3 regions of the Halomonas cibimaris genome follow, and region 3 is predicted to be linked to each of the others. Evidence: predicted binding sites of a transcription regulator. Region 3 holds the regulator's gene; each other region holds the start of a gene.
What was found. Region 3 encodes FliA, which starts transcription of late flagellar genes. Its sites were predicted from a motif close to CTAAAGTTNNNNNNNNNNCNGCCGATA; they were not measured.

Region 1: the regulator FliA is predicted to act here: its motif matches at 6,058-6,084, upstream of ACZ415_RS02780 (FliC/FljB family flagellin).
Region 2: the regulator FliA is predicted to act here: its motif matches at 6,278-6,304, upstream of fliD (flagellar filament capping protein FliD).

The regions. Positions count from the first base shown of each region.
Region 1 covers NZ_AP043828.1:600,287-608,161, reverse strand. The annotation lists partial or broken gene ACZ415_RS02795 (IS3 family transposase) at 34-1,586, shown strand; gene ACZ415_RS02790 (tetratricopeptide repeat protein) at 1,814-4,231, opposite strand; gene ACZ415_RS02785 (hypothetical protein) at 4,334-4,765, opposite strand; gene ACZ415_RS02780 (FliC/FljB family flagellin) at 4,902-5,984, opposite strand; gene ACZ415_RS02775 (helicase C-terminal domain-containing protein) at 6,354-7,875, opposite strand, start outside.
Region 2 covers NZ_AP043828.1:1,296,018-1,303,892, forward strand. The annotation lists gene proB (glutamate 5-kinase) at 1-397, shown strand, start outside; gene ACZ415_RS06045 (sensor domain-containing diguanylate cyclase) at 431-1,726, shown strand; gene ACZ415_RS06050 (putative bifunctional diguanylate cyclase/phosphodiesterase) at 1,834-3,567, shown strand; gene ACZ415_RS06055 (DUF2835 family protein) at 3,596-3,823, shown strand; gene ACZ415_RS06060 (glutathione S-transferase) at 3,863-4,528, shown strand; gene nhaD (sodium:proton antiporter NhaD) at 4,542-6,017, opposite strand; gene fliD (flagellar filament capping protein FliD) at 6,471-7,838, shown strand.
Region 3 covers NZ_AP043828.1:702,939-710,813, reverse strand. The annotation lists gene flhF (flagellar biosynthesis protein FlhF) at 1-381, shown strand, start outside; gene ACZ415_RS03240 (hypothetical protein) at 378-923, shown strand; gene ACZ415_RS03235 (flagellar protein FlhE) at 984-1,397, shown strand; gene ACZ415_RS03230 (RNA polymerase sigma factor FliA) at 1,455-2,171, shown strand; gene ACZ415_RS03225 (motility protein A) at 2,190-2,987, shown strand; gene ACZ415_RS03220 (OmpA/MotB family protein) at 2,992-3,678, shown strand; gene ACZ415_RS03215 (hypothetical protein) at 3,646-4,188, opposite strand; gene ACZ415_RS03210 (LAGLIDADG family homing endonuclease) at 4,489-7,722, shown strand; gene ACZ415_RS03205 (ribonucleoside-diphosphate reductase) at 7,797-7,875, shown strand, end outside.

The DNA of each region.
Region 1 (7,875 bases), 100 kb from region 3:
ACTCTGAACGATGTGGGGCGTGACGAGGTTCCGATGAAGTACTCCGACGAGCGCCGGGAAGCCATCCTCAAGAAGCTGCTCCCGCCGCACAACCGCACGGTGGCGGAAGTGGCCCAGGAAGAAGGCATCTCCTCAGCGACGCTGTACAACTGGCGCAAGAAGGCTCGGCAAGCGGGCCGTTTGCTACCAGACCAGAGCGATGATCCCGAGGGCTGGAGCTCGCAAGACAAGTTCCACGCCGTTCTGGAGACGGCTGCCCTCAGCGAGGCCGAGCGTGCTGAGTACTGCCGGAAGCGCGGCCTCTATCCTGAGCAGATTCAGCGCTGGCGGGCGAGCTGCGAAGGCGCCAACGACCGGAGTGATGCCGCCTCCAAGCAGCAGAATGAAGCCCGCAAGGCGGACCGCCAGGAGAACAAGGAGCTCAAGCGTGAACTCCGCCGCAAGGAGGCCGCACTCGCGGAAACCGCTGCGCTGCTGGCGTTGAGAAAAAAAGCCCGAGCGATCTGGGGGGACGAGGACGAATGATCAGCACTTCAGATCGCCAGGACGCCGTACAGCTGATCGATGAGGCGCGTGCCGAGGGAGCCCGCCTGCAAACCGCGTGCGCAGAGCTCGGCATCGGTACCAACACCTATCGCCGTTGGGGTCGGGGCGATCAGGATCACCGGCCTCAGGCCGTGCGGCCTGTCCCGAGCCATGCCCTGTCACCTGAAGAGCGTCAGCAGGTGCTGGAGATTTGCCATCGTCCCGAGTTCGCCAGCCTGCCGCCCGGGCAGATCGTGCCGCGGCTGCTGGACGAGAAAGGGCTCTACGTGGCGTCAGAGTCCAGCTACTACCGCATCCTCCGGGAGCATGGCGAGCAGCACCAGCGTGGCCGCGCTCGTACCCCATGCCCCAAGGGGGATCCTCAGCGACACCGCGTGACACGTCCCAATGCCTGTTGGAGCTGGGATGTGACGTACTTACCGACCCAGGTGCGGGGACAGTTCTACTATCTCTACATGATCGTCGACATCTACAGCCGCAAGATCGTCGATGCCGAGGTCTTCGACCAGGAGTGCATGGCCAACAGCAGCGAGGTTATCCAGCGCGCCGTGTTGCGCGAAGGCTGCATCAACACACCGTTGGTGTTGCACGCTGATAATGGCTCCGCTATGAAAGGGTCGACGCTTCAAGCGACACTGCAGCGACTGAACATCACCCCGTCGTACAGCCGTCCCCGAGTCTCCAATGACAACGCCTTCTCGGAGTCGCTGTTCAGGACCTGCAAGTACCGGCCCGACTACCCGGCGGACGGCTACGAGAGCCTGTCAGCGGCGCAGCAGTGGGTGACCGGCTTCTTGCACTGGTACAACCACGAGCACCGCCACAGCGCCATCCGCTTCGTCACCCCGGCGGAGCGGCATGCCGGCCAGGATGACGAGGTCCTGGCAAGGCGGGAGGCCATCTATGCCGAGGCGAAACGGCAACATCCGGGTCGGTGGAGCGGCGCCACCCGCAACTGGACGCCACGCCGGACGGCCTGGCTGAATCCCGATCAAAAAGATCCGATCTTCATGCAGGATCAGCAGTTAGAAGCCGCGTGATCCCGTGTTCCAACAAGCTTGACAGGCATCGGGGACAAATTTTTCGCTGCGCTACAAATTTACCCGTGCTGCGGGCGTTAAACGGATAAGGGTCGTGTCGAAGAATCTGCGGCCAAGCTCTCTGGGGCCAAACTGAACACCCATGCCTTATCCTTTTGCTTTCTGAAATATTCTTCACTCGATAAGGGCTTGGCGGCTGGCAGCCAAGCCCCGTGGCGATAGCAGTGCTATTGCGTGCTGTTAGCCTGGCCTTTCACATACCCCCGCGCCTTGAGGTAGTCCTCGGCCAGCGTTGTGTCGCAGTCGGCCAGCAGGCGGTAGGGCAGGTCGTGAATGCCGTAGACCGTATCCAGCAGGAACGCCAGGCGCTGGCGGGCGTTGTCGTCCAGCTTGGCCATGCGCTCGGCGTTGGGGATAAACAGCGCTTCGGCGCGGGTTAGCTGGGTGGCCTGTGTGCGGGCGAGCCCGTCGCGTTCGGGTAGGTGGCTTTGGTGGCTGGGCTCGTGCAGGCGATAAAAAGCAAAGCCGTGGCGGCTGGCCCAGTGGCTGACGGCGTCCAGCCCGTGCTGGCCTACGTAGGTGGGGGTAAACGCCACGCCTACCTGCAGTAGCAAGGTATCCTGAAGCGCGCGTGCGCCGTTTTCCAGCACGGCCAGCGCGTCGGCGCGTTCGTCCAGAATCAGCCAGTCCAGCCGTGCCAGGCCGTCGATGTCGTCCAGCCGCAGCGTGTTCACCGGCAGGCGCGTTAGCACCTGGGCACCGCTGCGCTGGCTCTCTGACTGGCGCTCGGCGGGCAGCGGTTCAAGGGTGGCGGTCAGGGCTTCATCCAGCGTGGTGTAAAGCGTGGCTGGCTGGCCGTTGCCCAGCAGCGCGTGGGGTATATGCTGGAACTCCTCCACGCTCGCGACGTTGCCTGCTACCACGCGGCTGGCCGGATCAAACGCCACCACGGCAAAGGCATTGGACGCCATGCGTTCATGGAAGTTGGCCTGACGCGGCAGGTGGGCGGCGTTATCCACGGCGATCAGCCGGTCGGTAAACTGCCAGTCGAACGTCGGTTCTTCGGGGGCGGCGCTTTCCTCTTCTTCTGGCTGGCCGGGGTGCAGCTCAAAGTCCCACTGCTTCACTCCGGCTCGCTGGGCAAGCATATCGTGTACGGCATAAGTGACACGATAATACATAGAGTAAGTGAGTGACTCTGGAGGGTACCGATCCAGCCAATTACGCATTGCTGGGTTACTTTCAAAAATTACCAGCTTTTCAGCATCCCCTGGCTCCGTAACAACAGAGAAGTCAACGCCCAAGTAATCTATGTCAACTTGACGGAGCGCAATCTCTAATGTATCCCACATTCCCGCAGGAAGAACTTTACTAGGTTCTTCTAGATACTCTTTTTCCCATTCATCTATTAACCAGGGAAAGCGCTTTGCTGTTGGGTCATGAGTTACCTTGTGAACATTCCACTCGCCATGCCCAAAGAAAGCATGGATAGGGTAAAGCTTACCGTTCACCATAAAAGCGCGGTATTTGGGATATAGCGTCGCCCCCGGCGCGCGGGGGTGGTCGATCCCGCTGTCGTGGTAGCGAATGCAGTAGAGCGTTTCCGGCCCCTTGGCCAACAATTCATCAATATCGGCAAAGTCGTGGGTGTCCACGTCTTCAACCTTGTGCATGAATTTACCGCCCTGGTAGCCGGCGACGCGCACAATCAGTGGTAGTTCAAGCTCGTGCTTTTCAAGCGCCTCGCGCACGGCGCCGCAGCAGCTGCCGGTGACGTTTTCCAGCTTGACCGCGCGGGGCAGAATAATCGCCTCGTGGTCTTTAAAACGGGCGTAGTTACCTTCCCGCGAGGCGTTAAGCACGGCCTCTGGTTGGTTAATAACCGGTTTATTCAGCTTGTGGCAAAGCTGCATGGCCAGCCCCAGCGCGTGCTCGCAGCGTTCGGCGTCGGTAATGCCGTTGTAAATCACGTCAAATGCCGGCAGCTTGCGGATAATTTCTGGGTGGTTAGCCAGCTCATCCACGTAAAGGGTAATACGCTGAATGTGCCGTTCGTCCAGAAGCCCTGGCAGGTTGTTGTGGCCTTCGCCCATCAGCTTAGTGAAATCTCGCCGGTTGACACTCCAATCTGTGGAGTACGCCGTTTGCAGCACCAGCACGCGTATCTTCGTGTTTTCCGTGGCGCTACCGGAAATATAAAAGGGTTTTTCACGCACTGCCTGACGACGCAGCTTTTCCGCCTCGTTACGCTGGCCGGTGATAAAACAGAGCGCGGCCATCATGCGCTTAATCTCAACGTTTTTCGGAGCTAGCTGGTGGCAGCGACGCAGCGCGCCCAGGCAGGCGCGGTCGTGGCCCAGCCGCGCGTGCTGCTTGGCCAGCTGGTGGAACAGCTTGAAATCGTTGGGGCGCAGGTAAGAGGCCTCCAGTAGCGCATTTAATGCCCGCTGGGGGTGCTCCAGGTTGGCGTGGGCGTAGCCGCGCAGGCACTGGGCCTCGGCGCTAGCGGGGTGCTCGGCCTCCAGTGCCTCCAGCCGCTCAAGGGCGGCCTCCCAATCGGCTTTTTCACTTGAGTTGACCAGCTGGCTGATGGCCTCAAGCTCGGCTTTTACGTCAACGGCGGGAGTGGTGCTGGATTCGGTCATGGAAGTTCCTGGGTTGAAAACTACCGGGTAGTGACAATGGATTAGGCAGTCTAATGGTAACAAGGATAATTGCAGAAAAAATACTGCAGCTACTCTGCGGTATTATTCGCTATTCATGTCTGCTTTATTTTCGCTTCTTCTATTATGAACCCTTCTTGTAGACAAAGATGACAAACCATAACCTGCTGCCCCAGTTATTATAGGCAGGCCTGCTTCTGCGCTTATCAAGCCAACAACAATCAAAAGAAAAATTGACAAAGCAATAAAAATAGATAAGCAAAATCCTAAAAAATTCCTGTATACCTCCTTTGAGTTTTCTTCATTTTCTTTATAGGCCTCAACAACGCTAGGGCAACAATTAAGTATCTTGCACAACTTTTCAACGTCGCGACTAGCCTTTTCTCTATCACCCACTCTAAGACTGAAAAGGATTTGAGAAAAAAGGCCACGCTCACTTCTAATAACTAGTGAGTAAGCAAAAAGGCATAAAATAAAAGCTATTAAAAAAGCAACAGCTGATACGAACAACAGCATTGAAAAAACCTTTTATTTAAATGGATACTTGATAACATCAGTTTTTATATTCAGTTGCAAAAAAACGGGCCCCATCGGGGCCCGTCAAAATCCAGTCTCAAAACCGCCCCGCAGGGCGGTTATTAAGAGCTTCAGCTTAGCCCAGCAGAGACAGTACGTTCTGCGGCAGCTGGTTGGCCTGGGCCAGAACCGAGGTGCCTGCCTGCTGGAGGATCTGGTTCTTGGTCATGTCGGCCACTTCAGCGGCATAGTCGGCGTCTTCGATACGCGACTGAGCGGCAGAGAGGTTAGTCTCATTGGTGCTCAGATTTTCGATGGCAGACTCAAAACGGTTCTGAATCGCACCCAAGTCTGAGCGGAAGCCATCGATAGTTTTCAGTGAATTATCGATATTTTCTAAGGGAGAGAGACCCGCTTCAATGAGTTTGTCACTGTCAGTTACTGCATCACCAGCCTTCGCCGTTACAACACCATCAGCTGTTGCTGTTGATGCTTCGAAAAACTTACCGTCTTCTGTTTTGATATAGTTAACAGCTTGTGTGTTGCCATCGCCATCAAGTTCTACTTCACCATCGCTATCTAATTTAAAGCCTTCGATAACGGTAGCGTTCTCAAGTGCAGCATCACTACTATCTACAATTTCAAGGGAAGTCCCGCTGGAGTCTAAGTCCTCTGCTTTTAGGGCAGCAAACTTGGTAACATCTAGGTTGCCAAGGCCAAGCTGATCGGAGTCGGTTTTTTCCAAGCCAACACTGATGGTTTCATTATCGTTTGCGCCTACTTGGATAGAAACGCTTGTATCACTTGAGAGCACTTTAACGCCGTTAAAGTTGGTCTCATCAGAAACGCGGTCAATTTCAGCAGTACGCTGATTGATTTCATCTTGGATGGACTGAAGGTCATCCTTGGAGTTGGTGCCGTTCTGCGCCTGAACGGTCAGCTCACGGATACGCTGTACGTTATCGTTGATCTGATCGAGCGCGCCTTCGGCGGTTTGGGCGATGGAGATACCGTCGTTGGCGTTACGCTGAGCCTGACTCAGACCGGTGGTCTGCGCTTGCATACGGTTGGCGATGGCCTGACCGGCCGCGTCATCCTTGGCGCTGTTGATGCGCAGGCCGGAGGACAGACGCTCCATGCTGGTGGTCAAATTTGACTGGGAGCTCTGCAGGTTCTGCTGGCCAATCATGGAAGTGATGTTTGTGTTGATCACGGACATGGTGATTCTCCTTTCGGGTTCTTCTGACCTTCGAGGCCAGTTTTTCGGCCACGTTGTGCGCCGGTATTAAGGTTAACGGCAGGTGCAGGAAAAGCTTTAGGATTTTGGGTAAAAAAGTTTGTAACGGTTTGTGTGATACTGGGTAGCGATAGTGAGAAACCCCGAGATGGCTTCGCCGTGCTCGCCATGACTCACCCTGCGGAAGGTATATCGGCAGAGGCAGACAGACCTTGAGGCCTGCTTCGCCCGGCGCTTATCAATACGTTCCGGGCCTTGTACGGACTGGGCGTGCAAGGAGACCGCCGCGCTTGCGCTCGCGGTGACGCGGCAGTAGATGCTGTGGCCGTTCCGGCAGGCCTCGCGGCAGCGCTACAGCAGTGCGGCGAGGCGGCTTTGGGCGGTGTCTTGCTCTGCGCTGCCGCCGGGCTCTTCGGCGTTTTGGTAGGCGTACATAAACCGCGCGGGGATGGCGCCCAGCAGTACGCGACTGGCGTATACGCCCTTGACGGGCGGGTAGCCCGAAGGGCGGGGAATGCGCGGTTCCAGCAGGGTGACCTGTACGTCATCATCCGGGTGGCGGATGGCGCGGCCCAGCCCCTGGCGCAGCTTGTGCAGGGTGCGCACCGTGCTTTGGCGCTGAAGCATGCCGTGGGCAATGCGCGTGGCATCTTCCGCCGGTACGTCGCGGCGGTAGAGCAGGTCTTCGATCAGGTGCTGCTCGACTCGACTGCGCAGCGGCCGCGGGTTGCGCACGATCACCAGATGCTGCCAGTAGGCCTGGTGGCCTTCCCGCGCAGGGGAGAGCCCCTCCCAGCCGGCGGGGGTTACTAAAATCGCGTCGTTTTTTAGCCCGGCGACCAATTCGCCCAGCGCGGTGCCTTGGCGGTGGGCCACCAGCCGATGAACGTGGGCTTGGGGCCAGGCGGCTTCCAGCGCGGCGACGTCGGCGTAGCTGGCGCATAGCACCAGGGTGCGGCCGGGGCGGTCGACTATATAGGGCAGCGCCTGACGGCAAAAATCATCGGCCAGGCGGTAACAGCCCTCGGCCTCATGAGCCAGCGGGTGTGGCAGCCCACGGGGCAGGCGGAAACGCAGGGTACCAAAGCGGCGTGCTTGGAAGCTGCACTGTAGTCCGCTGCGCTTATGGGTTACCGGCAGCTGCAGGCGGCTGCGCATATAACGGAAGTTGGGTGTCTCGCCCGGCGCGTGGTCCAGGTCCGACAGGGTGGCGGAGGTAAGAAACGTCACGCGCTCGCCGGCCCCGGCCTTCAAGCTAGAAGCGGCACCGGGCGCGCGGGCCACCACGCCGGGTAGCCCGCGTACCGGCGAGTAGTCCAGCACCAGATAACGGCTGGCTTCGCGCAGGCGACGGGCGATTTGCTCGGCACTGTGGCGCAGGTGCTGCCATTCGCGCCATAGCGCTGGGTCGTGGCTGCTTTCACGCGGGCGGCGTTTGAGCAGCACTTCTACTGCCTGCTGCAGCCCCTCGCGCTGGCCTTGCCCCATGCTGCCGGCACTGCCCGCGTGTTCGGTGCTGGCCATGTTGTCTACCAGCGTTTGCCACTGCTCGGCCACGCCGCGCTGCTTGAGGCGCTTGAGGACAGAAGCCGCCGACTGCAGCGAAATACGGTGGCTCAGCAGCTCTTCGGCCATTTCGGAGTAGTGTTCGGCTTCGTCCAACAGCAGTACGTGAGGCGCCTGCATCTGGGTGATTTGGCGCTGGGTCACCAGATCCAGCGCCAGCAGCGCGTGGTTGATGACCACGATATCGCATTGCTGGGCGTGCTCCTGCTGAGCGGCCAGCGCCTCCGGCAGCGGGTTCTGGGGGCGCAGGGCGATATCCGCCGGCTGCACACCTTCGGGCAGCAGTGCTGCGTCCAGATCCATCAGG
Region 2 (7,875 bases), 590 kb from region 3:
CCTCACCCGGCTGATGGACGGCGAGACGCAGGGCACGCTTTTGCGCCCGGTGCAGGCGCCGCTGGCCGCGCGCAAGCGCTGGCTGGCCGGCCAGCTCAAGGTGCGCGGCACGCTCGTTTTGGACGCCGGCGCGGTGAAAGTGCTGCGCGAGCGCGGCTCCAGCCTGCTGGCGGTCGGCGTGCGCCGGGTGCAGGGCACCTTTCGCCGTGGCGATATGGTAGCTTGCGTAGACGAGCAGGGCGCGCTGGTAGCCAAGGGCCTGGCCAACTACGGCGCCGACGAGGCGCGCCGTATTGCCGGAAAGCCCAGCCACCAGATCGAGGCGCTTTTGGGCTACGTGGAAGCGCGCTCGCTGGTGCACCGCGATAACCTGGTGGTCGTGCGCGCGGCGGAGTAGTCTGGCCTTGGGACGAACAGGAGAGTGACAGCGATGACGGAACCATCTCTGCAGCAGGTCTTGGGGGAAGACGTCGCCGATCTGCGCCGGCGTTTTAACCAGCTTTATATTGCCGTGGAGCAGAGCCCGGCCGCCACAGCGATTACCGATGCCAACGGCTATATCGAGTTTGTCAATCAGCGTTTTTTGCAGATCACCGGCTACCGCCGCGATGAGCTGCTGGGGCAAACGCCGGCGCTGATTCAGTCAGGGCAGACGCCCAATGACGTATACGACACGCTGTGGGCCACGCTGCGCGCGGGCAACGTGTGGCAGGGTGAGCTGCTCAACCGGCGCAAGAGCGGCGAGCTTTACTGGGAGGCCCAGACCATCACCCCGGTAAAAGACGCCGCCGGCAAGGTTGTAAGTTTCGTTACCGTAAAGGAAGACATCACCCTGCGCCGCGAACAGGAGCGTGAGCTGCGCCTGATGGCGGCGGCGTTTGATACCGGCCAGGCCACTTTCATTACCGATGCCGATATGATCATTCGCCGCGCTAACCGCGCGTTTACCGAGATCACCGGCTACCGTGACCACGAAGTTATCGGTAAAACACCGCGGCTGTTCAAATCCGGCCGGCATGACCGCGCTTTTTACCGGCAGCTATGGCAAAGCCTGCGGGATACCGGCCACTGGCAGGGAGAGATCTGGAATCGCAACAAAAACGGCGATATCTATCCGCTCTGGCAGTCGATCACCGCAGTACCCGACGATCCCAGCCAAGTGCGCCACTACGTCTCCGTGTTTCATGATATTGCCGAGCGCAAGCGCCTGGAGCGCGAGCTGAAAGCCCGGGCCATGCATGATCACTTGACCGGCGCGTACAACCGCCGTGCCTTTGACGATGCGCTGGCGCGTTACGTAGCGGAAAGCGCCCGGGACCGCGGCGTATTTTCCCTGCTGATGTTTGATATTGATCACTTCAAACAGATCAACGATATCTACGGGCACGCCCAGGGCGACGTGGTGCTCCAGCAGCTGGCCGGACGCATCGAGGGCTGCCTGCGCGCCAGCGACGTGTTTGCCCGCTGGGGCGGCGAAGAGTTTGCAGTGCTGCTGCACGCAACGGACCGCAGCGGCGCCTGGCGGCTTGCCGAACGCATCCTGAATGCCGTGCGCCAGCGGCCTCTGGGCCAGCACAGCATTACCGTCAGCATCGGCGTGGCCGAGTACATTCCCGGAGAAACCCGCCGGGCGCTGGTAAGCCGTGCCGACCAGGCGCTGTATGCGGCCAAGCGTCGCGGGCGCGATATGGCCGTTGCCTCTTCGTTTGTGCCGGTACGATACTGACGGGCCAGCAATATCGCCCTGCCAACAACAACGTTCCGGAACCGGCTGCCCGCGCTGATGGGTACCGGGCCGGATGGAGATAAGGAGCCTGCGGCATGTGCCGGTCAATGCCAGAATGCACAAAGCCGAAAAGCACTTCCCCCAGCAGCGACGAGGCGACGGCAAACGTATTCGCCCAGGCAAACGAAGCGCTGATCATCACCGACGCCGATAACCGCATTACCCACGTCAATCCTGCGTTTATCGAACTGACCGGTCTATCGCTTGAAGACGTCTACGCCACAACGCCGAACGCCTTTCTCCTGTTTTCCCGGGACGCAGGCGACGGGGCGGCGCTGGTCGAAGACGAGGTGCGCCGGTACGGCACGTCTCGCTGCCGGGTGACCTACCGCCGCCGCGACGGCGAGCGCTATCCGGGCGTGATGTCGGTGAAAGGCGTGCGCAATGCCCTGGGCACGCTGGTGCGACACGTGATCGTACTGGCTGATCTGTCCCTGGTTTCCCAGATGCGACCGCCCAGCTGCGATGTCGACTACGATGCGCTTACCGGGCTGCCCGGCTTAAAGCTGCTTACCCGGCTCATTCAGGACGCCATCGAGCATGCCGACCGCAGCGGCCAGGCGCTTGCCGTTTGCACGCTGGATATCGATTTTTTCAGCCGGGTCAACGAAACGTTCAGCCGCCGAGTGGGCGATGGGCTGCTGACCGATTTCGCCCGGCGCATCGGCCAGCTGCTGTGCGATGATGACGTGCTGGCCCGCGTAGGCGGCGATGAGTTTGTTCTGCTGGTGCGCCAAAACGCCGACGAGGCGTTTTTTCAGCGGCTGCTGGCGGTTATTCGCAAGCCGCTGATGGTCGAAGGGAAACGCTTGTATCTGTCCGCCAGCATGGGTGTGACCCGATACCCGGCGGACAAAGCCCAGGGCGATGTGCTGCTGCGCCACGCCAACCAGGCCATGTATCGGGCCAAGCAGCGCGGCCGGGACAGCTTTCATATATTCGACTCAGAGCACGACCGTTGGCTGCAGGTGCGTAACGAGCAGCGCCAGCGGTTTTTTGATGCGCTGGAAAACAACGAGCTGCGCCTGCACTACCAGCCCCAGGTGGATCTGCAAAGCGGCCGCGTGATCGGCGTGGAAGCGCTGATACGCTGGCAGCATCCTGACCGCGGCCTGCTGTCGCCGGCGGCATTTTTACCGATCATTGACGGCACCCTGCTTGAAGTGGATCTTGGCGAATGGGTGCTTGACGCTGCGCTGCGCCAGCTCGCCGACTGGCATCAGGCAAACAAAGCGCTTGCGATCAGCGTCAACATCAGCCCCACGCACCTGCTCACCCAGCGCTTTACCGAGCGGCTTGGCGAGCTGCTGGCGCGCTATCCGCAGGTATCGCCTGCGCTGCTCAAGCTGGAAGTGCTGGAAAGCGCTGCCCTGCACGACATTCAAACGGCGCTGGATACCATGGCCCGCTGCCGAGCGCTGGGTGTGAGCTTCGCCGTGGACGACTTCGGCACCGGGTTTTCCTCGCTGACCCATCTGCGAAAGCTGCCGGTCAACCTGATCAAAGTGGATCAAAGCTTTGTGCGCGATATGCTGGTTGATCCTGACGACATGGCGATTGTAGAAAGCGTTATTTACATGGCCAACCGTTTTTGCCACCCCATGATGGCAGAAGGCGTGGAAACGCTGGACCACGCCCGGGCGCTGATGTCGCTTGGCTGCATGCTGGCGCAGGGATACGGCATTGCCCGGCCCATGCCCCCGGAAGCGCTGCCCGAATGGCTGCTGCAGTGGCCGCTGCGCCGTGAATGGCGTGATATCACCGCAGCGCCCGTAGCGTAGATGACACCCGAGCACGGTAGCCGTTGACATGCCAAGCATTGACGTGGTGGTTCATCTGACCTATGAGGAATGCTTGGGGTATTACCACGGCGGCTTTGCCAACGTGCGCACCCGCAGCCTGGACGGCCGGCGAGTGGTGTTCCCTGCCGATGCGCTGCGCCGTGTGGTCCGCCGCGACGGTGTACACGGCGTTTTTCGCCTGACGTTTTCACCCGGCGGACGATTTCAGCGCATTCAGCGGCTGACGCGCGCCTGAGGCCGGGCATTCCGCCGGGCCGTCAACCGGAGCTGTACGATGATTCAACTGCACCATCTGGAAAAATCCCGCTCCCACCGCATTGTGTGGCTGCTGGAAACCCTGCAGCTGGACTACGCGCTGGTGGAATATCGGCGTACGGCCGACGGCCTGGCGCCCGAGGCGCTCAAACGGGTGCATCCGCTGGGCAAGTCGCCGGTGATCACCGACGGCGAGCAAACCGTGGCCGAATCCGGCGCGATTATCGAGTACCTGCTGGCGCGCTACGGCGAGGGCCGCTGCCAGCCGGAAGCGGACGATGCCGCCGGCTGGGTGAACTATCGTTACTGGCTGCACTACGCGGAGGGCTCACTGATGCCGCTGCTGGTCATGCAGCTGGTCTTTGGCCAGCTGCCCAAGCAGTCGCCGTGGCCGGTGCGGCCCGTGGCCAAGGGCATCGACAAGGCCGTCAATCAGCGCTTTCTGACGCCGCAGATCAAACAGCACCTGGCGATGATCGAAGCGCACCTGGCACGCCACGGTGCGTTTGCGCCGGGCTGGCCCAGCGGGGCGGATATCCAGATGAGTTTCCCGCTGCAGGCCCTGGCGCTGACGCATGCGCTGGGCGATTATCCGGCCATTGATGCGTTTTTGCAGCGCATTGACGCTGAAGTCGCCTGGCAGCGGGTGGTGGAACGTGTCGGGCCGGTCAGCCTGCCCGGCTGACCGGCTTTGCGCTTCAGGCGCCGGCAAAGCTGCCGGCGTTGAGCCACATGTGCACCGCGATACTGGCGATGTAGCCCAGCAGAATAACCGGCATCCAGCGCAGATGGCCCATGAAAGTGTAGGCCCCGCGCGCCTGGCCCATAACGGCCACACCCGCCGCCGAGCCGATGGACAGCAGGCTGCCACCGACGCCTGCGGTCAGGGTGATCAGCAGCCAGTGGCCCTGGGACATATCCGGCTCCATGGTCAGCACGGCAAACATGACCGGAATGTTATCCACCAGCGATGACACCGCACCCAGCGTGATGTTGGCCCAGGTGGCGCTCCAGCCGCCGTAGAGGGTTTCTGACAGCAGGCCCAGATAGCCCATAAAGCCAAGCCCGCCGACGCACATCACCACGCCGTAGAAAAACAGCAGCGTATCCCACTCGGCCCGGGCGACCCGGCTGAACACGTCAAACGGCACCACGCTGCCCAGCTGGGTCAGTTTTTTGTTGTCGCCCCGGCGGCTGTAGCGCTCGCGCTTGCGCTCAAGCGAGCGCGGCAGGCTGCGGCGCAGGTAATAGCCGAAAAACTGCAGATAGCCAAGGCCTGTCATCATGCCCAGCACCGGCGGCAGATGCAGCAGCGTATGGCACAGCACCGCGGTGGTAATGGTCAACAAAAACAGCAGCACGATGCGCCGGGCCCCGCGCTTGAGCCATACGTCTTCGTAGACGCTGCCGGGCTTTTCGCGCTTGATAAACAGGCTCATGATGATCGCCGGCACCAAAAAGTTGACCAGCGACGGCACAAACAGAATAAAAAACTGCTGGAATTCCACCAGCCCTGCCTGCCACACCATCAGCGTGGTGATATCGCCAAACGGGCTGAACGCACCGCCGGCGTTGGCGGCCACTACAATGTTGATGCACGCCAGGTTGATAAAGCGCTTGTCGTTTTCCGCGACCTTGGTGACCACCGCGCACATCAGCAGTGCGGTGGTCAGGTTGTCGGCAATGGGCGAGAGCACAAAGGCCAGCCCGCCGGTCAGCCAGAACAGCGAGCGATAGTTAAAGCCCTTGCGCAGCATCCACGAGCGCAGGGTATCGAAAACGCGCCGCTCTTCCATGGCGTTGATGTAGGTCATCGCCACCAGCAAAAACAGCATCAGCTCGGTAAATTCCAGCAGCGTCTCGCGAAAGGCGCTCTCTGACTCGGCGGACATGCCGTTTTGCACGTAGACCCAGCCGATCAGCCCCCAGATGATGCCCGCCGCCACCAGCACCGGCTTTGACTTGCGCATATGGATTTTTTCTTCGGCAATGACCAGCAGATAGGCAAGCACGAAGATAGCGACGGCCAACAGCCCGATGCCTGAGCCGGTCAGGTCAAGCTCGCCGCTGATGGCCTGAGCGGGCAGGCTGGTGAGCAGCAAAGGCACAAGCAACAGAAAAAGCCAGCGGCGCGATAGACGCGGCTGGCGCAGAAGCGAAAACGGCTGAGACATGACGACGTTTTTCCTTACGGTCGGACATCGGGAGGGGTGTAGAAACGTTCCTGATGTTAGCAGCCGGGGAGCCAATAAGATATGTTAGAAAAGCGAACGATAAGCGGCATGGAACGCGCCCGTTCGGTGATTTTTTAAGAAGTTAGCCCTTTTGGGTATAGTTATTTCACAGCTGATGGCGTAGATCTGGACGGCCGCGCCGAAGAAAGCGCGCGGATTTCCGGCGGTTACAAAATAAAACAATAAAGCGGGCCGGCAGCGTCAAGTTTTCCAGTCCCGTGCCGATGTACTACCCTAGACAGCCATCAGGCGCCGCAAGCCTGGGTAATGAACACGCACAAGCATCCTGCTGATTCAAGCGGGGCGGCCATAACGGGCAGAGGCGCGCGGCGCAAGACAGCAAACATGTTGCGCGCGGTGCTTCACCGCGCCGCAAAAAGGAAGGCTTGAACTATGGGTACGATTTCATCGCTAGGCATTGGCTCGGGCCTCGACCTTAACGGCCTTTTGGATCAGCTCAAGGACGCAGAGCGCGAAAAACTCAAGCCCGTCGAGCGCCAAATCGCCAACCAGGACGCCAAAATATCGGCCTTTGGCAAGCTTGAAGGCGCGCTTTCCAAGCTGCAAGACGCCGCCGAAACGCTTGGAGAAAGCGAGCTTTACTCCAGCCTCTCTGCCAGCGTCAGCGGCGATTCCGCAGGCGCGGCGGCGGGCAAGGAAGCCATGCCCGGCAGCTACCGGATCAACGTCGAGACGCTTGCCTCGCGCGGCACGCTGGCTTCCAAGAGCGTTGATAGCGTCGAGACGCCGTTGACCGGTAACGCCGAGGAAACGCTGTCGCTGAGCTTTGGCAAGAGCGCCAACGATACGACGATGAAAATCGCTGCGGGAAGCTCGCTTGAAGATATTCGCGACGCCATCAACGCCAACGAAGACGCCGGCGTTGATGCTTCCGTCATTAACGACGGTACCGGCTATCGTTTGGCGCTAAGCTCGCGGGAAGCCGGCGCGGACGCCTCCATCACCAACTTTACCCTGAGCGGGCTAACGGCCGATAGCAACCCGGTCGAGGATGGCGGCACGCTGCAGGCCGGCACCGACGCCAAGCTGAATGTCAACGGCATCAGCATCACCAGCCCCAACAACCAGGTTGAAGATGCCATCCAGGGCGTTACGCTCAACCTCAAAGAGACCGGCGAAACTACGGTAACCATTGAGCAGGATACTCTGGCCGTGCGCGAGGCTGTAAACGGTTTTGTAAAGGCCTACAACAGCCTCAAGGAAACCACCGCCAGCCTGACTTCGTTCAACGCCGAAACCGGCCAGGCCGGCGAGCTCAACGGCGACAGCACCGTGCGCATGGTGGAATCCCGCCTGCGAGGGCTGGTCGGCGGCGCCGGGCAGTCCGGCGGTGACTTCTCTTTGCTCAGCGATATCGGCATAGCGCTGGACAAGGACGGCACGCTCTCGGTTGAAAGCGACAAGCTCGACGACGTTATTGCCAACAACCAGCAGGCGCTGGCCGACTTTTTCTCCGGTACCGACGGCGCTGAAGGATTTGCCACCCGGCTTGGCGGCTCGGTAGGTCAGATGCTGGGCGACAACGGCGCAGTACAGGGCGCTATCAGCGGCGCCGAAAGCCGGGTGGACTCGCTGGGCAACCGCTACGAGCGCATGGAACAGTCGGTAGACCGTACCATCTCGCGCTATCGCTCCCAGTTCAGCCAGCTGGACGGGATGATCGCCGAGATGAACCAGACCAGCTCTTATCTGACCCAGCAGTTCAATGCGCTGGATGCGCAGATGAAGGCCGGCGGTTAACCCGACCCGCCAGCCCAGGACAAGCCCCGCCGGCGGG
Region 3 (7,875 bases):
GCAAAAATCGTGGTGCGTCGCTACTGGCTGACGCCGCGCCGGCTGGGGTCCGAGGCGCTTTCGCTTTTGCTGACCCAGCTGCAGGGGGAAGGGGTTGGGCCGCTGACCCGGCGCGCCTTTCGCCAGCTCAAAGACGACGACGGCGGCGAGGTCACGACCGAGGTGCGCCTGCTCATGGCCAGCGGCGCGGCGGCGGCGGCCCACCATCTGGACGCAGCCGACGACGACGAAGCCGCGGCGCTGCGCCACGACCTGCTGGCGCTTTCGGGGGCTCGCCCGCGCCGGCGCGATACGGCTCTGCTTGATGCCCTGCTTCATGCGCTCATGGCCCGGGATGCCATTCGCCAGCTAAGCAGCGTCAGCCGGGAGGGCGTGGCGTGAGCGCTTCCCCCCGTGATCAGGCCGCCGGGCTGCGCCAATGGGCCAGCCTGCAGCGCCGTCATCAGGCCGACGACAGCGCTCAGGAAGCGCCGCTACCGGCGACCCCGGCCGCGCCGGCCGCCGAAGCGCCGGTGGTTAACGCCCGGCCTGCGCGCCGGCGCACCGTATTGATGGTTGTGGGGCTTCCCGGGCGCGGGCCGCGCTACGTCGAGCGCGTCAAGGCGCGGCTAGGCCAGTGGGCCGCGCTGGGGCGGCGCTGGGCAGGCGCCCCGGACGACTGGGACGTGCGCCTGGTAATGCCCGATGACCCGGCGCTACCCCGCCTGACGCGAGAGCATGCGCGCTGGGCCCTGTGGGTCGAGAGCAACGCGGATGCCTTCACCGACACCTATCGCACCTTGCGCCAGCTGGCCCAAAACGGCGGCCCCCGGCGCCTGCTGGCACTGCACGAGCCGCACTTGCCACGCGCCGGTTTGCTGGATAACTTGCACGATGCAGCGCGTTGCTATGTCGGCGTGAAGCTGCTGATTTTGGCTCAATAAGCGCAAAAAGGCGTTATTTTGTCGCCAGCGCCGCCGGAAAGAAGCCGTCAGGAGAGCGCAATGCAAAGAAGACAAGGCACGGCCATGCTGGTCGCGCTGTTTGTGTTAAGCGTTGGGCTGCCGGCGGCGGCTATAGCCGCTACCGGCAGCTGGGTGGCGGCAGTGCCGGCGACGACGGTGGCCATGAGCGACCGCTCGACGGCCACCCGCCGCGTTGCGCCGCCGGCTGCGGCCCACGCGGACGGCCGCGCCATTGAACGCGTGCAGTGGCGCTTTGCCACGCCGCCCGGTAAAAGCGTTGATGCCTGGCTGTGCCATCCCCGGGGCTGCGTAGCGCTTGCAGGCCGGCGCGGGGCCACCCGGGCGTTTGCCGGCTACCGCGCCGGGGCACCGCTATATTTCCGCTTTCGTTTGCCGCCCGGACAGCCGCCGTTTCAAATCGAGGGCATGCAGCTAATCGTCAGCTTCCGCTGACCCGGCGCGGCAGTAACATGCCGGGATAACGATGACCAGGGGCCGTGAGACGAGACGATGTATACAGCACAAGGCAGATACCAACAGCAGGACCAGCTGGGCGCGTACATGCCGCTGGTCAGGCGCCAGGCGCTCAGCCTTCAGGTCAGGCTGCCGGCCAGCATCGAGCTTGACGATTTGATCCAGGCCGGTACGGTCGGCCTGCTGGAAGCGCTGAGCCGCTTTGATGCCAGCCAGGGTGCCAGCTTCGCCACCTTTGCCAGCCAGCGCATCCGCGGGGCGATGATGGATGAGCTGCGCACCCGGGACTGGCTGCCGCGCAGCGTGCGCCGGGCGTCGCGCTCGGTAGATGAAGCCGTGCGCCGGCTGGAGCAGCGGCTGGGGCGCGCACCCGAGGAAACCGAGATCGCCGGCGAACTCGACATGGCGCTGGCCGACTATCAAAAGCTGCTTCACGACACCAACAACGGCTATCTGCTGCCCTACGAAGAGGTGGTGGCTGACAGCGGCGAGCCCGCCGCCAGCGCGGATGCCGGCCTGCCGTTCAACGCCTTGCTGGACCGGCAGCAGCGTGCCCGGCTCACCGCCGCCATCGACGCACTGCCCGAGCGCGAAAAACTGCTGATGGCGCTTTACTATCAAGAAGAGCTCAACCTCAAGGAGGTGGGGGCGGTGCTCGGCGTTACCGAGTCTCGGGTCTCTCAGCTCCACAGCCAGGCGGTCAGCCGGCTGCGGGCCAAGCTGCACGAATCGGCCCGATCCACAGATATTTAATCCGGCAAGGAGCCGTCGATGAACCCGTCAACGCTGATCGGCATGTTTGCCAGCATCGTACTGCTGGTGAGCGTTTTGTTTTTTACCGCAGAATCCCCCGGGAGCTTTGTCAACCTGCCGGGGCTTGCCATTGTCGTGACCGGCACCCTGGCGGCCACCTTCATCAGCTACCCGCTGCGTGAGGTGGTGCGCGTGGTGCGCCTGGTGGGCGTGGTGTTCCGGCGGGAAAACACCTATGTGCGCGACGACATCAAAGAACTGGTGGACATGTCGCGGCTGTGGTTCAAGGGGGATGTGCGCGCGGTGGAAGAGCAGCTGCAGTATACCCGCAACCCCTTTCTGCGCTCGGGCATTCAGCTGGTGATTGCCAATACCAAGGAAGACGAGATTTTCGACATGCTGCGTTGGCGCATTGCCCGGCTGAAAGCCCGGGAGCACGCCGAGGCGCAGATTTTTCGCACCATGGCCACCTATGCCCCGGCGTTTGGCATGATCGGCACGCTGGTGGGGCTGGTGAACATGCTGGAGGTGATGGACGCCGGGGACCTGGACGTTATCGGCCCGCGTATGGCGGTGGCACTGCTGACCACCTTCTACGGCATTTTGCTGGCCAACCTGATTTTCAAGCCCATTGCCGTCAAGCTTGAGCGGCGCACCGAAGAGCGCTTGATCACCATGAACATGGTGCTGGAGGGCATTTCGCTGATCACCAAGCGCCGCCTGCCGTCGTTTATCGAAGAAACGCTGAACTCCTTTGTGGCCAACTATCACGACGAAATTCGCGATCCCGGAGTGAAAGCACGGAAAAAGGAATAGCGCCATGCTCGACCGGGATACGCGCCGCACGCTTGAGCCGCCGCCCACGGACAGCGGCGACGATGAAAGCTGGCTGACCAGCTATCTGGATGTGCTGACGCTGCTGGTTACGCTGTTTGTGCTGCTGCTGGCGCTGGCGCCGCCCGGCGGCGAGAACAGCCAGCGCCGCGAGCAGGCATCTGCCGGCGTACCGGCGTTTTCGCTGACGGCGCTGGCCACCGGCATCAAGCCCCGACACAGCGGCCTTGAGCCGGCGTTTTCCGGGCTGAGCATCCCCGGCGTTGACGTAAGCCAGGGCCAGGCAAGCGTGACGCTGCGCATCGACGACAGCCTGCTGTTTGCCAGCGGCCGGGCGCGGCTGACCGATCAGGGGCGTGGCGTGGTGGCAAGCCTGGTGGATGTGCTGGCCAGCTTTGACGGCCAGATATCCATTGAAGGTCACACCGATAACGTGCCCATTGCCACGTCGCGCTATCCCTCCAACTGGGAGCTTTCCGCTGCCCGGGCCATTGCGGTGCTGCGCTATCTGCAGGGCCAGGGGCTTGACGCTGAGCACATGCGCGCGGTGGGCTACGCCGCGACCCGGCCGCTGGAAAGCAACGCCACGCCGAAGGGGCGGGCGGCCAACCGCCGCGTAGAGCTGGTGCTGCGCCGGGTCTCAGACGCCGGACGCGCGACGGCAGCGCGCTAGCGCCTGGTTCATGGCGGCGCCGGCGCCGTCGAGCTGGAAAATCATGTACCAGGGCGCCTTTCCCTTTTGCTCAAAGCCTAAAAATAGCTGCTCGCCTTCGCGCATTTCGTCAAACAGCTCACCGGGGTGATGCAGATAGAAGTGCGCGTAGAAACCGTCGTTTTCCGGCTGGGTAAAAAACTCGGCAACCGGGGTGTGCAGGGTTTTATCGTCTACTCGCACCCGCGCCGGCACAAGTGCGGCGGTCTGCTTTTCTCCTTTGAGCGCTACCCGCATCTCCAGCCAGGGCATATCGCAGACGCCGGCTGTGGCGTTCACGCTCAAACTGGCGTCGCTGTAGCTGGCGGTTTCCACGGCGCGAAAGTGCCGCTCCTGAGTATCCGTCGTCTCGCGGGAAAGCGTGGCCGTCTGCCAGTCGCCGTGGGTAGCCACATCGCTTACGTCGAACGCCGCTGCTTGGGCATTGCCGCCAGTGAGCATGCCGGCAATCAGCGCGGCGAAAATCATCATCCGCTTTGTGCGTAGGGCGTACTGCCGGTGCTGTGTCATCGAAGTGTCTGCCTGTGATGGTGGAAACGAAACCTGGGTGCCGGCGGCCAGCTGCCCAAGCCTATAGCGAGGCGTGTCGGAGTAACAGCCAGGCGATTGTTTTGCCGCGTAAAATTGCCTTGATAACTATATGTAGTAACATTTCTGCAATTTTTTGCTCTATATTGATGAAGCTGCGCTTCTGTACTTCCGCACGCCACTACGTATAATGCCGCCGTTTAGTCGTCTTTTTATTCCCCCGAGGGGAAGGAGTTTTGCGTCATGAGTACTGCTGCCAAGGCCGTTAAGTCGTCCAACGATGTGCCGCTGCAGGCCCCCTCGCGGGAAATCTGGGATGCCAAATATCGCCTCAAGGACCGCCACGGCGAGCCGGTGGACGGCGACGTTAACGCCACCTTTGAGCGGGTGGCCCGGGCGCTGGCCGAGGTGGAAGGTGACAAGGCCAAGCAGTGGCTGCCCAAGTTTCGCTGGGCGCTGGAAAACGGTGCGGTGCCCGCCGGGCGGATTTTATCCAATGCCGGCGCAGAAGCCTACAAGCCTGCGGTAAGCCTGATCAACTGCACCGTGTCGCGCACCATCCGCGACTCCATGCGCGATATCCTCGATTCCGTGGTGGACGCGGGCATGACGCTGAAATCCGGCGCCGGCATCGGCTACGACTTCTCTACCCTGCGCCACAAGGGGGCCTTTGTGTTCGGCGCCGGTGCCGGTACCAACGGCCCGCTGGCGTTCATGGATATCTACGACAAGATGTGCTTCACCGTGGCCTCCGCCGGCGGCCGGCGCGGCGCGCAGATGGGCACCTTCGATGTGGGCCATCCGGACGTGCGCGAGTTCATCCAGGCCAAGCGCGAAGCCGGCCGGCTGCGCCAGTTCAACCTCTCGCTTTTGATTACCGATGAGTTCATGGAAGCGGTCAAGCAAAAGGCCGACTGGCCGCTGGCGTTCCCGCTGCACCCGGGTGAGAAAGACGACGTCAGTGAAGATGAGATCATTTACCGTGACTGGCCGGTGATCGAAGACGGCTACACCGTGGATAGTGAGGGCCGCGTGGCCTGCCGCATCGTCGAGGTGATCAAGGCCCGGGAGCTGTGGGACACCATCATGGCCTCCACCTACGACTACGCCGAGCCGGGCTTTATCCTCATCGACCAGGTCAACCGCCTGAACAACAACTGGTTCTGCGAAGATATCCGCGCGACCAATCCGTGCGTTACGGCGGATACGCGGCTGCATACTCAGTTTGGGCAAGTGCCCATTGGCGAGCTGTATCAGCGTGGGGCCGAGCTGCAGGTCAGCGTAGATCGCAGGGCGCTGGAAAACGGCAGCGAAGGCGTGGAGACACGCCCCGCCGTATCGGCTTTTATGACGGCACAACAAGCCGATGTATATCGAGTGACGACTCGTGAAGGCTATGAAATTAAAGCCACGGCTTGGCACGACTTTTATACCCAGCGGGGCAAGATTCCGCTGAAGGACGTCAAGGTCGGCGATCAAATCTGGGTGCAGTCAGGCAAGGGCCAGTTTGGCCCCGAGGGCAACGAGAAGCTGGGCACTTTGCTGGGGCTGATTGCTGGCGACGGCCACTTCACCAACCGCGGCAATGGCAAGGAAGCCGTATGCGTCAACTTTTGGGGCGAAGACCGGCCGCTGGCTGACGTCACGGCGGAATACATTAATGAACTGATCGCCCACTCCGCCCAAAACGGCCGGCAATATCAGGTAGCACCGGTTGCCGTTGCCGAGCGTCAGCACCTGTTTATCCGCTCGGTGATTCTGGCGCGGCTGCTGGAGCACTACGGTTTTACCAGGAGCACCAAGCTCAAGGTGCCGGAAGTGGTTTGGCGGGGCAGCGAAGCGTGCGTTAAAGGATACCTGCGCGGGCTATTTCAGGCCGACGGCACGGTACAGCGCGATGACAAGAACGCCTACTGCACCATTCGTCTGGCCTCCGGTGAGCCCCAGCTGCTTAAAGAGGTACAGATGCTGCTGAGCAACTTCGGTATCTTCTGCCGGATTCTCAAGCGGCGTAACGCCGGCCAGCGGATGCTCCCGGACGGACGCGGCGGTCAGCGTGAATACCAGTGCAAGGCCGACTACGAGCTGCTGATTGGCTCAAGCTCCCGTGATCGCTTTATGCAGGAAATCGGCTTTCTGACCGAGAGTAAAAACGGCAAGTACCAAGAGTGGCAAAGCATGCGCTCAAGCGCTGTCGACACGTCTTATGCGGCAAGCATTGATTCGATTGAATATATCGGTAAAGAAGCGGTCTTTGATACGACCCAAAATGATAAAAACAACCTTATATTCAATGGGTTGGTGACAGGTAATTGCGGTGAACAGCCATTACCGCCAGAAGGCGCATGCCTGCTGGGTTCGGTGAATCTGACGCGCTTTGTGATTGATCCGTTCAGCGACAAGCCGCGCTTTGACTGGAAGCGCTACCGCGAGGTGGTAGCGATCTTTACCCGCATGCTGGATAACGTGGTGGAAATCGCCGGGCTGCCGCTGCCCGAGCAGCAGCGCGAGATCGAAGCCAAGCGCCGCCACGGCATGGGCTTTCTGGGGCTGGGCTCCACCATGACCATGCTCAAGATTCCCTACGGCTCGAAGGAGTCGCTTAAGTTCACCGAAGAGGTGAGCCGGCATCTGGCCATCGAGGGCTGGAAACAGGCGCTTGCGCTTGCAAAAGAAAAGGGCATGGCGCCGGTGCTGGAAGAAGAGCACACGCTGACCCCGCGGATGCTGCGCCAGCGCCCTCAGCTTGCCAAAGACGGCTACGAAGTGGGCGACAAGGTGCCCGGGCGCATTCTGCACGCCCGCTACAGCGCCTATATGGAAAAGATCGCCGAGCGCGACCCTGAGCTGGTGACAGCGCTTGCCGAGCACGGCGCGCGCTTTACCCACCACAGCTCGATTGCACCGACGGGAACGATCTCGCTGTCCATGGGCAACAATGCCTCCAACGGTATTGAGCCGTCGTTCTCGCATCGCTACTACCGCAACGTCATCCAGACCGGCAAGAAAACCAAAGAGCAGGTCGAGGTGGTGTCGTTCGAGCTTGCGGCATACCGCCACTTTATCGCCGCCGACGCCGTGGAAAGTGATCTGCCGGGCTATTTCATCACCGCCGACAGCGTCACTCCCGAGCAGCACGTAGCGGTACAGGCCGCCGCCCAGCAGTGGATCGACTCGGCGATTTCCAAGACGGTGAACGTACCCACGGAGTTCCCCTTCGAGCAGTTTGAAGACCTGTACCTGCAGGCCTACGAAAGCCGGCTGAAGGGCTGCACGACGTTTCGCTTCAACCCCGAGGCGTTTCAGGGCGTGCTGGTGCGCGAGGATGATCTCAAGAGCACCACCTACGAATTCGAGCTGGAAAACGGCGAAACCGTCGAGCTTAACGGCAATGACACGGTGATTTACGATGGCGAGGAACATAACGCCGCCAACCTGTTTGATGCGTTGAAAGAAGGCACGTACGGCAAGTGGTAAGCGCCTCGCGCCCGGGGCCGCCCGGGCGTTATTCCGTGTCCGTCCTTTAGACCTTCTGTTAAGTGGAGACCATCATGGCCGTTGAAATTACCTCAAAAATCGTAGGCTACCGCATCAAGCAGGATGAACCCGCCGCCGCCGAGCCTGAACGCG